DNA from 2 places in the Blautia segnis genome. Region 1 is predicted to be linked to the other one. Evidence: riboswitches for the same ligand, from Rfam matches in the RefSeq annotation. Region 1 holds a riboswitch; the other holds the start of a gene.
The links. Region 1 has a riboswitch for FMN ahead of H8S54_RS15445 (ECF transporter S component). Riboswitches for the same ligand answer to the same signal wherever they lie in the genome.
Positions count from the first base shown of each region.

Region 2: another riboswitch for FMN. It lies ahead of H8S54_RS18730 (4Fe-4S binding protein); the one in region 1 lies ahead of H8S54_RS15445 (ECF transporter S component).

Region 1 covers NZ_JACOOT010000036.1:89,736-97,900, forward strand. Annotated here, with positions in the region: gene H8S54_RS15420 (MFS transporter) at 1-89, opposite strand, end outside; gene H8S54_RS15425 (helix-turn-helix domain-containing protein) at 222-1,151, shown strand; gene H8S54_RS15430 (carbohydrate-binding family 9-like protein) at 1,227-1,850, opposite strand; gene H8S54_RS15435 (hypothetical protein) at 2,085-2,615, shown strand; gene H8S54_RS15440 (NUDIX hydrolase) at 2,763-3,377, opposite strand; gene H8S54_RS15445 (ECF transporter S component) at 3,393-4,028, opposite strand; FMN riboswitch at 4,209-4,345, opposite strand; gene H8S54_RS15450 (mechanosensitive ion channel family protein) at 4,410-5,318, opposite strand; gene H8S54_RS15455 (DUF1294 domain-containing protein) at 5,393-5,656, opposite strand; gene H8S54_RS15460 (Tex family protein) at 5,658-7,817, opposite strand; gene H8S54_RS15465 (DUF975 family protein) at 7,893-8,165, opposite strand, start outside.
Region 2 covers NZ_JACOOT010000004.1:61,160-69,324, reverse strand. Annotated here, with positions in the region: gene H8S54_RS01960 (DMT family transporter) at 1-572, opposite strand, end outside; gene H8S54_RS01955 (MYG1 family protein) at 661-1,893, opposite strand; gene H8S54_RS01950 (EAL domain-containing protein) at 2,177-2,830, shown strand; gene H8S54_RS01945 (M14 family zinc carboxypeptidase) at 2,865-3,884, opposite strand; gene H8S54_RS01940 (SIR2 family NAD-dependent protein deacylase) at 3,938-4,801, opposite strand; gene H8S54_RS18730 (4Fe-4S binding protein) at 5,085-5,234, opposite strand; FMN riboswitch at 5,339-5,452, opposite strand; gene H8S54_RS01930 (winged helix-turn-helix transcriptional regulator) at 5,466-5,819, shown strand; gene H8S54_RS01925 (hypothetical protein) at 6,023-6,244, opposite strand; gene H8S54_RS01920 (hypothetical protein) at 6,300-6,719, opposite strand; gene H8S54_RS01915 (helix-turn-helix transcriptional regulator) at 6,975-7,451, shown strand; gene H8S54_RS01910 (LacI family DNA-binding transcriptional regulator) at 7,594-8,165, shown strand, end outside.

The DNA.
Region 1 (8,165 bases):
AGAAACAGCAGCGGTGCAAAATTGGCTGCTATAGCCTGGGTAATAAAACCCAGATAACAGGCTCGTTTGGTTTTTTGGTAATTTGGCATGATTGGTTCTCCTTTTTTCTTCTTTGAAGAAGATTTTTGTCTTATTGGATTATATTATATTTGATTGTATTTTTCATTGGATTATTTTCGATTTTTATTGTATAATATCGTAAAACAAAGGATAAACCAGATATGAAAGAAACCAACGTATATACCAAAATTGTTACAGACGAAAATTTAATGGAGACCCAGTCTCACGGAAGCCAGGACTATCCCTTTCGCTACTATTATGAACATTTAGCCCAGTTTGATTTTAACTGTATAGACTGGCACTGGCATACGGAGCTGGAATTTGTATATGTTCAATCCGAAACCGTAACTGCCTGGATTGGGGAAAAGCAGCTGGAGTTGCCAACAGACAGCGGCATTTTTATTAACTCCAAATTCCTTCACCGTTTTTCCTCTCCTGAGGATGCTGTCATCCCAAACTTTCTCTGCATGCCCTCTTTCCTTGCAGCTACAGACAGCTATATCTACCAAAACTATGTGAAGCCTATCGTTTCATCAAATATTCCTTTTTGGACTTTTCGCAGGGAAATTTCCTGGCAATCCAGAATTCTGGATCTTATGAAGCAAATTATTTCTGCACAGGCTTCCGGTTCTTCCTGCCATCTTCTGACCTCAGCCCTTATGCAGCAGCTCTGGCTGGAAATATATGAACATACAGACCTTTCCACTACATCGGAAGTCACTGGGCAATTCTCTGTAAACCGTGCAAGGCTCCAGCTGATGATGCAGTTCATTCACGAAAATTACAGAAGAAATCTTTCCCTGGATGAGATCGCCGCACAGTCTATGATCAGTAAAAGCTCTGCCCTAAATCTTTTTCGGAGCTATCTTCACATCACGCCAGTTAATTATCTCATAAACTATCGGCTGAAACAGGCTGCCCTTCTGCTTTCCCATACAGAGAAAAAAGTCAGCACCATTTCAGCCGAAACTGGTTTTCACAATGTAGATTATTTTTGCAAAGCCTTCAAAAAGCACTATCAGGTGACCCCTAGGGAATATCGAGAAGAAAAGCGGGAACTTGTCAAAATGTCTTGCATCCTGAGTTTTTGAGCCAAACTTGTAAGTTTCCTGTCCTTAATCCATAACATCAAAACCAGGGCTGCTTGTACTCCTCCAATGGTGTTGTTATGCCATCACTGCCTCTGCGAAGCAGACCGGCAGGTGAAAATCAGGTTTCTCACTTTCAATGGGAGAGTAGCTTCCGAAATGCAGAATTTCCTCTGACTCTGAAATTTTATAGAAATTACAGTAAAAGCTTCTGCCCTTTTTTATTTCTTCAAAATCACAGATTTCTTTGAGATATTCTTCCGGGAAAAGTACCTCCAGATACCATTTATTCTCTTCTACAGCTGCCTTCACACCAGTCATGGCAAACTGCTCTTCGCTAATGGAGCATCTGCTTTTTCTCCCGCGTCCATAATTGGCAAGCATTGCACCATTTGCATTGATCTCAAAATTTGTATACATACATTCATTTGAAAGCGCCTGATTTTCCTCTGGGAAAGCAAGAAAAATTTCCATTGCACTATCTGTATAAACCGGATCATTATGCCTGCAATACCGTCTGAGAGGATTTTTCTCTTCGCAAACCATTTTCACAAACAGCCCTTCCCCTTCCACATATCCCATCCATCCATAGACAAGTGGGTTCTGTTTGCTGTTCCACATATATTGATTGATAAAGAACTTTTCACACTGTTCAATCTGCTCTTTTCGTTCTATTTTTTTCACATGATATTGTAATCCCATAACCATCCTCTTTTCTATATTTTTATTAAAGCCATTGCACTGTTATAAAACCTGTTTAAATATACTTCAGTATACCATATTTCTACTTCCATTTCCGCTGAAAAAGGAATTGTTTTAGATTATATTTCCAAAATATGCTCTATATCTTTTTTACATTTTTTGCTGCAGATATGTTATAATGGGGACGTTGATTGAATAAAACAGTTTTGAACATACTTATGAGGTAAAATACTTATGAAATACAGAGATGAATTTCGCATTGCTTCCACAGCCATTTTGCTTAGCGTGGCTATGTTTGGAATTTCCGTGGTAGTTCCAAAGGAGAGCCGGGTTCCTACAGCCAAGACTACTTTGGTAGAAGCACCTGAGACAGCTGCCGAAGCAGAAGCTGCTGCCGAACAAACAGAATTTCCTATTTATAACCAGGAAAGCAACTATGATACTTCTTATGACAACAGCCAGGATTACTATGAACCTGATACTTCCGGTGACAGCTCAGATCCTGCAAACAGCGGCGATTCTTCTGGCAGTGATCAGATCACTTATCCTTCTGAGGATACCGGTGATGGCTCCGGAGATACTTCCGGAGGGGATACTTCCGGAGGAGATGCTCCTGCGATTCCGGATTACACAGAGACTCCCGGCGATGGCTATGAGCCAAGTGAAGATAACAACTGGGATTATGTAGCTCCTGGTGCTGACTCCGGAGCAGATGGTTCTGACGGTTCAGACAGCGCCCAGCCGGATATGGAGGTTTATGAATAGCATCGTTTCAATTGCATAATAAGAAAACAAAATCCCCGGGGATTCATTTCACGAAGCATTCCAATTATGTTCAGCTTCTGAAAACTCCCGGGGATTTTTTAATTTACAATCTAATGCTAAGATCCAACGCTTTTGACCCTGATATCATCATTTTATTTGATTCAAAAATGCAAATGGCTCCTTATCTTCCAGAAAATGCATCAGCATATAGGCAGTCATGATTGCCACATTCTCCTCCTGTAAAATACGCTTCACTTCTTCTTTATCCGCAAGAACAACCTCAATCTCCTCCGTAGCCTCCTGGGCCTTGGAGCTGATCTGACCGCTGGCATATCCGTACACAGTCGCACAGGATTCATCTGTCATCCCTACCGTGGTAAAATAAGGCTTCTGATAAGCCTCTGCTACCGGAATCGGTTCCAGCTTTAAGCCTGTTTCCTCGTACATCTCACGAACTGCGCCCTCATGATAATTCTCATCCGGTTCTACCAGTCCTGCCGGAAATTCATAAATATAATCTCCCAGCGTGTAGCGATACTGCCGAATCAATACCACCTTGTCGTGGTTTTCTCCGTAAATACTGTAAATAATTACGCCATCTGGTTTGTTTTTGCGGGTTACAAGCTTCAGGCTCTCCACATCTCTGGCACGGGATGCCACGAAGTAATTCACAGGTGTGTTATGTACACTGGTTGCCTTTACATTATAAAGGTTTACATAACGGTTATCTGTCTGCTTGGTAATGCTGTTGATTTTTCCCATAGGAACCTCTTTTCATCAGTCACCGCGAAGGATTACACGAATTCTTTTATAAATAAAGAATACGATCACTGAGGTTAATGTGTATTTAAATAAGTTAAATGGCACAAGAATCATAATTGCAAAGGTAAGAAGGTTCGTAACACCACTGTGTACTGCTGCGCCCATCTCGATAAATGCCTGAACCGGCATTCCAAATGCCTTTCCGTATGCCGGAAGAAGAACAAATGCATTTATAAAGCATGCAAGGATAGTGGTAAGAATTACACCAACTGCCATTCCGGCAACTGCATGTGTTCTTGTTTTCTTATGCTGGTAGCGGTAGATCAGGCCTGCCGGAATTACATAAGAGCAGCCAAAGATGAAGTTCGCCACATCTCCAACACCTGCTGTCATAGTTCCTTTGGTTACCAGATGAACCAGAATCTTCACCAGCTCGATCAGCATGCCCGCTACAGGTCCCATTGCAAAGGAACCAATCAGTGCCGGAATTTCGGAAAAATCCAGCTGGTAAAAGGATGGAGCAAGAAAAGGAAGCGGCACCTCAAAATTCATAAGTACGCCGGCCACAGCACCTAACATTGCTACCTGGGCAATGGTTCTGGTTCGGCTTCGTTCCATTACGTTTCCATTTCTGATTACTTGTTCGCTCATACTCGTCACTCCTTAAATTATAATATTTAAAGAAAATTTCTGCAAGTATGCGAATAGAAAATCTTAGGATCTTTTCCAGCACTGCAGCAAACAGCTATTTCCATCCACACAAAAAGCCCCGGAATTTCTTCCGGGGCAATGAGTACGTACAAATAAATATCAACTTATCTGATCATTCTGCGCGTTCTTCTCTCATCCAGACTTTACTGTCGGTTTTGGAATTTCACCAAATCAGCCGCCTAAGCGGGTCGCGGACTATACCGCCGGTAGGGAATTTCGATATTCAAGCTCTCGATCACCCTGCCCCGAAGAAATTTTCTTTATTCATATGGATTATACAATAGAAAAGCGGTAATTTCAAGAAGAAGTAAAAATATTTTTTTATTCTTCCGTTCTTTTCTCCACCACATGCACATCCATCTGGGGATAAGGAATTCCAATTTCGTTAGCATCGAATGCTATTTTTATTTTTTCATTCAGGCGCCATTTGATGTTCCAGTATTTCTCTGTAGGGACCCAGACCCTAAGCCCCAGGACCACTGCGCTGTCTCCCAGTTCATCTACAAACACCTGCATCTCCTTATCTGACTTTGTGCCGGGATCCTCCTGCAAAATGTGATAAAGAAGCTTTTTGGCTTTTTTAATATCGGAATCATAGGAAATCCCTACTTTAATTTCCAGCTTACGCAAAGCCTGGGCAGTTACATTAATGATAGTACTGTTGGACAGCCTGCCATTTGGAATGATCACATGCTTATTATCTACTGTTGTAAGGGTTGTATAAAACATCTCAATTTTATACACTGTGCCTTCTGTACCACCTGACTGGTCCTGAATAATGTAATCACCTACCTGAAAAGGTTTAAACAGTAACAGCATTACACCACCTGCCAGATTTTCCAGTCCTCCCTGAAGAGCAAGACCAATCGTAACACCGGCAGTTCCAAGAAGAGCCGCAACTGAAGATTCCTTCACGCCAAAATAAGTAGCAATATTAAAGATCAGAATCAGATATAACAGGAATTTTCCGAAGGAGCAGATAAACTGGGCAACTCCCTTATCTACGCCAGCCTTTTCCATGGATCTTTTTGTTATTTTCAGGAACCACTTGATCAGCTTCGTTCCTGCATAAAAAGCAAGAACTGATAAAACCACCTTCATCCCGAACTCGATTAAATCCGGAATGTGTCCATTAAAGTAAGCCTTGAGCTGACTCATATTGAAATTGACCTTATCTACGGTTTCCTGTACCGTTTCCTGAACTGCATTTTCAATTACCTGTTCTTCCAAATTATCATCTCCCGCTTCTCATCGTCAAACGTTTTCCACAGTCATCGGCCTGCTTCCACTTGTTTATCCACCGCTTACTGTACCATTCTCCACAATATCAGCTGAACTGCCAGAATCAGCGGCACACCCACACGAAATTTCCACTTTCTGGTCTTATGATGAAAAAACTGCATTCCCAGAATTGCTCCCACAGAACCACCAAGGGCAGCTACTGCAAGCAGCTGGGCTTCCGGAATTCTCCACTGCTTTCGGATTGCCTTTTGCTTATCCACCCCGTACATGCCAAAGGCAATCAGATTGATAACAGTCAGATATACGGTCAATACATTCTGTATCATTTTATTTGTTCAGACCTTTCATGGAAAGACTGATGCGGTTCTTTTTCTCATCCACGCCAAGTACACGTACTTCCACAACGTCTCCTACGCTTACTGCTTCCAGAGGATGTTTAATAAACTTCTCACTCATCTGGGAAATATGCACAAGTCCGTCCTGATGCACTCCGATATCCACAAAGGCACCAAAATCAATTACATTACGGACAGTTCCTTTCAGAACCATGCCCTCCTTCAGATCCTTGATATCAAGAACATCAGTACGAAGGATTGGCTTTGGCATCTCGTCACGAGGGTCGCGGGCAGGCTTCTCAAGCTCTTTTACAATATCCTGAAGTGTAATCTCACCAATTTCCAGCTCTGCTGCCAGCTTCTTGTAATCCTTAATTTGTCTTCCAAGTCCTGCCAGCTTTCCTCCTGCAATATCTTCTGCTGAATATCCCAGCTTCTCAAGAAGACGGGATGCAGCCTCATAGCTCTCCGGATGTACACTGGTAGCATCAAGTGGATTGGTTCCGCCTGTAATACGCATGAAGCCTGCACACTGCTCAAATGCCTTCGGTCCTAGCTTAGCAACCTTAAGAAGCTCTTTTCGGGTAGTAAAACGACCGTTCTCTTCTCGATAAACAACAATATTCTTAGCTATAGCTTTGGAAACGCCGGAAATATATTCAAGAAGGGATGCAGAAGCTGTATTTAAGTCTACACCAACTTTATTTACAGAATCTTCTACCACTCCGGTCAGTGCCTCGCCCAGCTTCTTCTGGTTCATATCATGCTGATACTGACCTACACCGATAGATTTGGGATCAATCTTAACCAGCTCTGCCAGCGGATCCTGCACACGTCTTGCAATAGAAGCTGCACTTCTTTGTCCCACATCAAAATTAGGGAATTCTTCTGTTGCCAGCTTACTTGCTGAATAAACAGAAGCACCTGCTTCATTTGTAATGACATACTGAACTTTTGCCTCCGGGATTTCCTTAAGCATGTCCACGATTACCTGCTCAGATTCTCTGGAAGCCGTGCCATTTCCCACAGAAATCAGAGAAATGCCATATTTTTTGATCATTCCCTCAACAGTATCCTTAGCAGCACGGATTTTTTTCTCATTGGTAGGTGCTGTTGGGTAAACAACAGTGGTATCCAGTACCTTTCCGGTAGGATCTACAACTGCCAGCTTACATCCGGTTCGAAAGGCCGGATCCCAGCCAAGTACAGTCTGTCCAGCGATTGGAGGCTGCATCAGAAGCTGCTCTAAGTTTTTGCCGAAGACTTTGATCGCGCCGTCCTCTGCCTTCTCTGTCAGGTCACTTCTGATCTCACGTTCAATTGCAGGGGCGATCAGACGCTTGTAGCTGTCCTCTGTTACTTCCTTAAGAATCGGTGTGGTAAACGGGTTGTCGCGGGTGATTACCTGTTTCTCCAGGTAACGGATAATATCTTCTTCTGGAGCTGCAACTTTGATGGTAAGGAATTTCTCTTTCTCACCGCGGTTCAGCGCCAGCACACGATGGCCGGCAAGCTTCTTCACCGGCTCCTCGAAGTCATAGTACATTTCATAAACAGACTGTGCCTCAGGATCCTTTGCCACCGAGCTGATAGTTCCCTTCTTTGCGGTCAGGTCACGGATATGGATTCTGTAATCCGCCTCATCGGAAATATGCTCCGCAATAATATCCTTTGCACCGGCAATAGCCTCTGCCACGGAAGCTACTTCTTTTTCCTCGGATACAAAAGCCTCTGCTTCTTCCTCGATGGACTTATTTGTCATCTGAAGCATAATGATGTTTGCCAGTGGCTCAAGGCCTTTTTCCTTGGCAATGGTGGCACGGGTACGTCTCTTCGGACGGTATGGGCGGTAAAGATCCTCCACAACAACCAGGGTCTGGGCGGCAAGGATCTGCTCCTTCAGCTCTTTTGTCAGCTTGCCCTGGTCCTCAATGCTGGAAAGAACCTGTTTCTTTTTGTCTTCCAGATTGCGCAGGTAAGTCAGTCTTTCATTCAGATTACGAAGCTGCTCGTCATTTAAGGTTCCGGTAGCTTCCTTTCTGTATCGGGAAATAAAAGGGATGGTGTTTCCCTCATCAATCAGTTTCACAGCAGCCTCTACCTGCCATTTTTCCACCCCAAGTTCCTGGGTGATCACCTGTAAAATATCCATTTTTCAATCTCCTCTTGTTGCTTGTCTTGCATTTTCCGGAATTTTTGATACTGCAAAATACTTCTGCAGCATCTTTTATGCTTCCGAATTATAATCATCCTCACGGTCATTCCTGTAACCGCTTTGATTCTCCGAATCATATCCGTTTCCCGGATCATCACTGCCTGCATTGTATCCATTATAAAAGCTGCCGCTTCCGCCATAGTACCCGTCTCCCGGCAGTCTGTGATCCAGCTCGCCGTTCAGATCCCGGTAAAAGGTAACCAGCGACATCTCCATATACGGCATGATCCAGAACAGTGCAATATAAAAAGTAAATACAGATAAAAACAAAAGCGGGACAAAGCT
Region 2 (8,165 bases), on a different contig from region 1:
AAATAGATTCTTCTTGTCACTGCGATAGTCGGATAATCCCACTCCCCGATCTTTTTCACAAGGGCAGAATATGCGCCCCAGGAAATCATGGCCAGGAATGCAAGGCCGTCACCAAGCGGGTTCAAATTGAAGCTTTTCTGTCCGTTCATACTGATCAGAATTACACCTGCTATGGCAATTACAAATCCAATATAAAAGTAAAGTCCAGACTTCTCATTTTTAAAGAAAATCCCCACCATTGCTGCCACAAAAAAGGGGGCACATGCCACAATAATCCCCACATTGGAAGCATATGTCATGGTCAGCGCCGTGTTTTCCAGCATGAAATACAGCACGATCCCGAATAATCCTGCACCTGCAAACGCAAGCTCCTGTCTGGGATTTTTCAGCTTCAGATGATGGGGATAAAAGATCAGCAGCGCCAGAAATGCAAGCACTGCACGGGTAAACAATACCTCCGCAGGCAAAAAATAGTTAAGCAAAACCTTAGTGGATACAAACGTTGCTCCCCACATGATCTGGGTTCCGCAAGCAAGGATATGTCCTGTAATCTGTCTTCTCTCTTCCGTCATTTTTAACTCCTGTTTCTTATCATATTTTCAAGCATACTCCAAGCACAATTAAATTCCGCTGAAATATGTCACATATTTTCTGTTTTTATTACGAACCGGAGGGAATTCTTACCAGAATCTGCTCCCCATTTTTCTCGGCTAATGTCAGAACTGGAATGTGTTTTTTCCGCAGCATATGCACCACCGGGTACGCCGCAAATGTGTTATTTCCTACAAAAACAGCTTCTGGTTTATACTTCAGAATCATCTTTACCTGATCCTTCACAGCTGCTTTCCACTCCTGTCTTTCCATCAGAATTTCCCCGTAAATGCCCAGCATTTCCAGTTCCGGAAGCTCTGGGAAATCAATGTGAACCACCTTTGCAGATTGCAGTTTGGGCAATTGCAGAAGCAGTTCATCAACGGAAAAATCTCCGCCGAAGTTCACAATAATGGGCTTTTCATGGAACTCTTCCAAGCTGATTTCACAGGCTTTTATGGCGTCCTCGAGGGTTCCGGCAGTCATAAGAAAGCCGCCCTTATGACAGAATCCTGCACTTTCAAGCCCGGTTTTCTCTATCAGTTCCTCATTTTCCAGGCCCAGCCATTCCACTGGAAAACTGCATTTATAGTTCAGGGAATACTCTTTTTTCTGTGGCTGGATGCAGTAGCCGCCTCTGTTTGAGGGGAAAATCACAAAAGCAATTTCCGTCTCAGACAGCCGTTTCTGGCAGGGAACAAACTCAGGTAAAACCAGAATTTTCGACTCTTCTTTTCCTTTTTTCCCGGAAAGAATTGCCATCTCATGGGCTTCCAGAAGTTCCTCCACCCTCTTATCTGCACGCTCATTTCCACGATACCGCTCGAACTTATTTTCCAGAATCATCCCGGCTACACTTACGGCCTGGAAGAAGGCTTCATCGTTTCCGCCCTGTGCGTCCCACGCCGGATTAAAGTTGCCGATCAATGTGGCAAGCTCATTTTTCTCCCCTGTATTGTCGTTGTTATCAAGGGGCTGCACAAAGGACTGGTCGAACTTTTCCGCCAGTTCCTGACCAAGAATTTCCTCTCCAAGAGCCTCCCAGAGAAGTCCAAATGCCGCATAAGGCACTCCGTTTTCCCGGACGCGGCTGTCCTTCTGGTGATGGTCATACTGCCCCCGCCCAATGTCAAAAACAATGCCATCGAAGTCTTCCGGAACCTTATTTCCTCTGGAAATGTTGATTTCCGGATTCAGGTACAGCAGCAATGCGGCTGAAAATACGTCGTCTGCGTGGAATTTTCCACTGTGGGTGAATGCAGACGCATTGTTTTTCTTTATCTGTTCTGATAAACTGCTCATAAATTTTTTTACCGTTCTTTCTATATTCATATGTACTTAAAGCATTGTAACACAGGCCTTTGACAAAATAAATGCTGTTGAAGATATTTTTCCCCTGCAAAAAACGCCCTCCTGTTTTGAATACTGAAAAAGTTTATCAACAAGGTATTTTCTATACCGTATTCCTGGAATGAGTGTTATACTACTCGTTAGGCTATACTAACCTTTGTAATCAAACTTACTGCGGACACCTGCCTGCACAGTATGTCCGTTCCTGTAACCATTCAAAAAAGGAGGGTTCCTCGTGCCTTTAAACTTAACAGATTTTAATCACTTTTACATCATTAATAAAGTATGCGGACTGGAAAAACAGCGCCATTATCTGGAAGCGCTTGGACGAAAAGAATTCCAGATTTATTTCCAGCCAAAGATCAGCGGAAAGAGCCAGAAAATTGCCAGTGCCGAGGTGCTGATTCGCTGGAAACGTGCAGATGGGGAGCTGTGGTTCCCGGATAGTTTCCTTCCGATTCTGGAAGAAACAGGGGAAATCGAGGCTCTGGATTACTATGTTTATGAGGCGGCTTTCCAGTGGCTTGCAAACAGAAGAAGCGCAGGACTGAAACTGCTGCCGCTGTCTTTAAATGTCTCTCCGGTTTATTTCCGGAAGATCCATACCTTTACGAAAAAGGTTTTGCAGCTGATCCAGAAATACGAAATTCCGTCTGACGAGGTAAAAATCGACAAGCGTTTCCTCTCTGATGACCTTACTGAGAAAGGCAAAATCGTACTTCAGGAAATCTTCCACCTGCTGAAACGCACCAACAAATTTATCGTCTGTGAGGGTGTAGAAACCAAAGAAATGGTGGATTTCCTTATTCAGGAAGGCTGCGATGAACTGCAGGGGTATTATTATTACAAGCCTATGGAGATGGGGAAATTTGAGGAATTGATTGCATAAGACATCGGGCACCTGAAAATCAGGCGCCCCTTTTTTATATCAAATATTGCATTACTCTATACAGATTTATCCATAAATTATTATTTTTCTTATAAATTTCGGGATATTCTTCTGTGCTTAACGGGCATTCTCCGGCTCCGGTTTCGATGGTTATAGCGGGGATTTTCAGTTTCAGAACAAAGTAGTCGCTGCAGCCTGCGGTGGCTGCGGCATCCTGGATGGTAGAATGGAGAGGATAGCCAATTATGGTGGATGCATAGTTGGCAAGAGCCAGTTCTTTTTGGCGGAGATTTCCGCGACAGCCGTAGTCCCAATAAATGAGATTTCCGGAAGAATGATAGGAAATACAGCAGGCAAACTTGTATTTGCTGGCAGTGTGAAGAATGGCCTGGGTTTCCGGTTCGCTGGCTGGGGATGGGCCTTTATAGCCTTCTCCGCATGGAGCAGGTGCGCCTATGTAGGACGCCCAGCCTATATCGAAGTTTCGGTTTAGGTCTACGCCGCGGGCGTTAGCTTTCCACCTCTGGATAAAATTATTTGCTTCCTGCCTGCTTGCTGCACACTTTTTTACGATAGGATTTGCCAGTGCTGCATTCATATTTTGGCATAATGTGACGCCGTCGGGGTTTGCCATGGGGATGATATGAAAGCATATGTCTTGGATGTTATTTAGAGCTCTATGAATATACTTTTTATCTCTGGAAAATGTATGAATTCCATATACATCTTGAAATGAAGCGTATCGCTTACAGGATTGATTTTCCAAACATTTTCCAGTTTTTTGCCGCAAATAATCATTTATTTGGTTCATCATCAGAATTGTATTCATATATTCCCTAGCATGCATGGAAGCCTGTATCAGAATATGAAATCTGCTTTCTATATTTCCCAGAATTACTTCTGTAATGTCTCTTCCTTCTACACTTTTCCCAGCAGAATGCAGCTGCAAAAAAGCAGGATACTCCGCCTGCAAAGCGGCAAGATCCTGCTGCATTTCTTCATATGTATAGTACGGTATTCCCGGAGTAGAAACTGCTTTCTGATAATATTTCATGAGCGACTCCTGCAAAACATACTTCCCTTGCTAATATATTAGCGGCTACATAGTCACAATCTCTCAAAATCTCCCTCTATACAAATCGCCTGGTTCTGTAATTCCGTTGGGCAGGCGGCATCTCTGTAATTGATACATGCATAAACAGCCTTCGGATTGCCTGCGGTCATCTGCCAGAAAGGATATTTGATAATGCCGGGAGTGTTATAACCCACTCCAAGCTCGAGGAAAAGGACCTTCATTCCCTGGTGTCTGCGGATGAAATCATCATATCTGGAGGCAGCTTTGTGCCATCCATCATCTTCCACAAAGGTACTGTCCGCACGTAAATTCATGGTCATTGGAGCGCCGCATTTTGGACAATGAGGTACTAATTCTGACGGAACTGTCATTTTCAGTGCAGCGCGTTGCGGAGCAAGTAATGTGCCGTCTGCTGCCACAGTATAGCCCTGTGCTTCTACCATTTTCTCCACAATTTTCCGGTTATCATATGTCTCATGATGGCATGGTCTGCTGCACTGCCAGAGGCCATAATCTCCCTGTGTATAGAACATTCTATGTTTATCAAAACCAGCTTTCTGGAAACAGTGATCCACATTGGTTGTAAGCACGAAATAGTCCTTCTCCTGTACCAGCCTCAAAAGATTCTCGTACACTGGCTTCGGCGCATTCATATATCGGTTAATATAAATATATCTGCTCCAGTACCCCCAATATTCCTCCAAAGAATCAAATGGATAAAATCCGCCTGAGTACATATCCTCAAATCCATATTTTTCTGTAAAATCCCCGAAATATTTCGAAAATCGTTCCCCTGTATATACAAACCCAGCTGAAGTAGAAAGCCCGGCTCCTGCACCAATCACAACCGCATCCGCTTCTTCAATCGCCTCTTTCAGCTGCTGGATCTTCGCCATCCTTCTTCTGTAAAATAACTGATTTTTTTCTTTAAATAGAATATTCTTTTCTTCCATTTCTGCCCTCAAATATTCGTCCTGGATCTGCAAAAATCTGGGATTTATTTTCTTCGGCACTCGAACATTCATCAGCCCGCGCAAAAGCAGTTTCTGATCTTCCCGCTCTCTTGGAATGGACATTGTTCCATAATTTTCATTCTCCCGCTCATTTAAAAGCTCTTAAATCAGGAAAATTCGTCTCTCATTTTGGTTCATACCTGCCACTATCCAGTCCTTTCTCCGATTATTGTCCTCTCTTCATAATTGCCTGAGCAGGACAAGTTTCCACACATCTTCCACAGTGAAGACAATGATTCTGATCGATTTCCACCGGAATTTTACTAATATCAATACATTTCTGTGGACAGACGGAATAACATAGTTTGCAGCCAATACAGCCGTCATTGTCAGCATTCTCACCTGAAGCATTATCTTATTTTTTTCTTTAAAATTATTATCTTTATTTACATTCTCAATTTTTACAGTTTCTGTATTCATTGTTATCTCCTTTCATCCGGACTTTACCGTCGGTTACGGGATTTCGCCGTATCAGCCATATGGCGCGCAGACTATACTGCCGGTCAGGAATTTCACCTTGTCCTGAAGAACTATTTGTATCATCACAATGGAAAAACATAATGAATCAACATCCCAGTCCACAGCTCCCAATCTCCCAGCCTGCCCCGTGGAGACTACCCTCACTCTCATCAGCGATAAATGGAAGGTGCTCATCCTCCGCGATCTGCTTACTGGCACCAAGCGGTTCGGTGAGCTGCGCAAATCCATCGGCACGGTATCTCAGAAGGTTCTCACCTCACAGCTTCGCCAGATGGAAGAATCCGGACTTCTCACCCGCAAGGTTTACGCCGAAGTGCCGCCAAGAGTAGAATACACCCTGACCGAGCTTGGCTACAGCCTGAAGCCCATCATGGATGCAATGTGGGCCTGGGGAGAAAATTATAAGAAGCAGTATTCCTAAATTTATTCCATAATCAAAGAAAGAAATAAATCAAATTACTTTTTACGCATAAAAAAATCCGGAACTTTGACAAAGAATTAAAGTTCCGGATTTTATCCTTATAATCTGAATTGTTCTCCGGAAATGTCCCTGCATTCCACATAGAATGTTAGAGACATTTCCAGTCATCAAATTCCAATTCTAATATTTTCTCTGTAAATCATTTACCATCTTGGACCATGGCCAAATGGGCCGCCAGGACCTCTGTGTCCGCCAGGGCCGTGATCAAAAGGGCCGCCGCACATAGGACCATAAGGGCCTCTCGGGTCACCCATCGGAGGTCCAAAGAACGGGCCGTGATGATGGTGATACGGGCCAAAGCCTCTGTAGCGACGCGGTCTGCAAATTGCCATGAGAATTAAAACGATTATAATAAGTGTTAACATAATTTTTCCTCCATTTTTTCTATCTAATCAATAATTTAGCTTGCCATTCAAAATTTTAATACTGCTTCAGTCTCCTGAGAATCTGCTCTACCTGTGCAATCGCGTCATCGACCTGACACTTTGCATCATTGATTTTCGACTGTACCAGCCAGTCGGCAACCACGCCGTCCCAGAAAAAATCGGCAAAGGTAAGAAAACCGCCGCAGTCAATTGACAAATCCGTATTGATCGTCACGTCCCTAAGCTCTTTCTGGAACTTCTTCAGATCATACTTGGCATTTTCCATCAGGTGGGAAGCGTTATCCATTTTGGAATGCTTGATCAGGTTTGTAATAAATCCGCCTCCAAACAAATCCACAATTCCCCAGTTCCCAGCTTTCTGAAGTTCTTCCCTTGCTGTCCTCAGGCTGCACAATGCGTTTTCACCAGCCTGTATCGCTTCACTCATTTCTTTCTGTAAATTGTAACCTTCCATTTCATTTCCCTCTTCTTTCGTGTTATACTAAATCCAGTCCGGAAAGCCAGTTTAAAAAGCTTTCTGTAATCTTTAACAGATGTTGTATTGAACTTTATGGGATGATTATAGTGTTTTTGCCTGGGAAAATACACCGCATTTATTGCGGAATAACCCCAATTATTCCGCAGACGCTGCGTAATATGAATTTCAACGCAGCACAAAAAACCAAACGCATCCGAAATGTTCGTAATACAGCAGGGAAAGGAAAAATCCATGGGAAGAAAATCCACCAGAGAAAATAAAACCATTTACCAGCAATTGCGTGAGGAAGACAACCTCCCCCGGGAAAAAGCCTCTGAACTTCTCGCATTTATTTCCGAGGACCGCTTAGAGCGCATCGAAAATGAGAAGGTACAGCCTGCCCCCGAGGACGTGATCCGCATGTCCCAGGTTTACAATGCCCCGGAGCTTTGCAACTACTACTGCTCACATGAATGTCCGATCGGTATGAAATACGTTCCTTCTATAGAGATGACCGAGCTTCCAGCAATCATTCTGGAAACCGTTGCCTCCTTAAATGCGGTCTACCCGCTTACCAACCGCCTCATTGAAATATCCAGAGATGGGAAAATCTCCGAGGACGAACTTCCTGATTTTTCCAATATACAGGAGAATCTGGAGAAAGTTTCCCGGGCTATTGAAGCACTTCAGCTGTGGGTAGAGAAGGAAGTGCCCGCCAACCAGAATTAGACTTCATATGCGCCTGTTTTCCTCCTTGACTTGTTTAAATCAATAGTTTAAAATGTTTAAATATAAACATGAGCAAACCATACAGCTCCACCCGTAAGCAATTTTCACCAACCACATTTTCCCCGGAAAGGCAGGTATCCCTATGAAAATAAAAATGGTCGATGTCGCCAGACATCTTGGCATTTCCAAAGCCACCGTCTCCCTCGCAGTCAACGGCAAACCCGGCGTAAACGAACAGACCCGCCAGAAGGTTTTGGAATGCATAAAAGAACTGGAAAACAACGGCGGCGTGCTCCCGGAAAACTCCTCCTTCCAGAGTCCCGACGCACCGCACCGTCTGATCAAGGTGCTCATCATCAACCACCGCAAACAGGTTGTCTGCGACCCGGAGCTGGATTTGTGGACCGAAGTTCTGCGCACCTTTGACACAGAATCAAGAACCCGCGGCTATCTCTACGGCCTTTCCTACATTAATGAAACGGAATACGAAACCAATGTGGTTATCGAAGAATGCAACACCGAGCTTGTTGCCGGCGTCATTGTTTTTGCCACGGAAATGCAGCCTGCTGACTATCCCATTCTGGAAAAAATCAACAAGCCCATTGTCCTTTACGACTACGAAGCCCCCGACGGCAAATACAACAGCGTCTGCATCGACAATGAAAGCGCGGTGAAAAACAGCCTGAACCTTCTGTACCAGGCAGGTGCATCCGA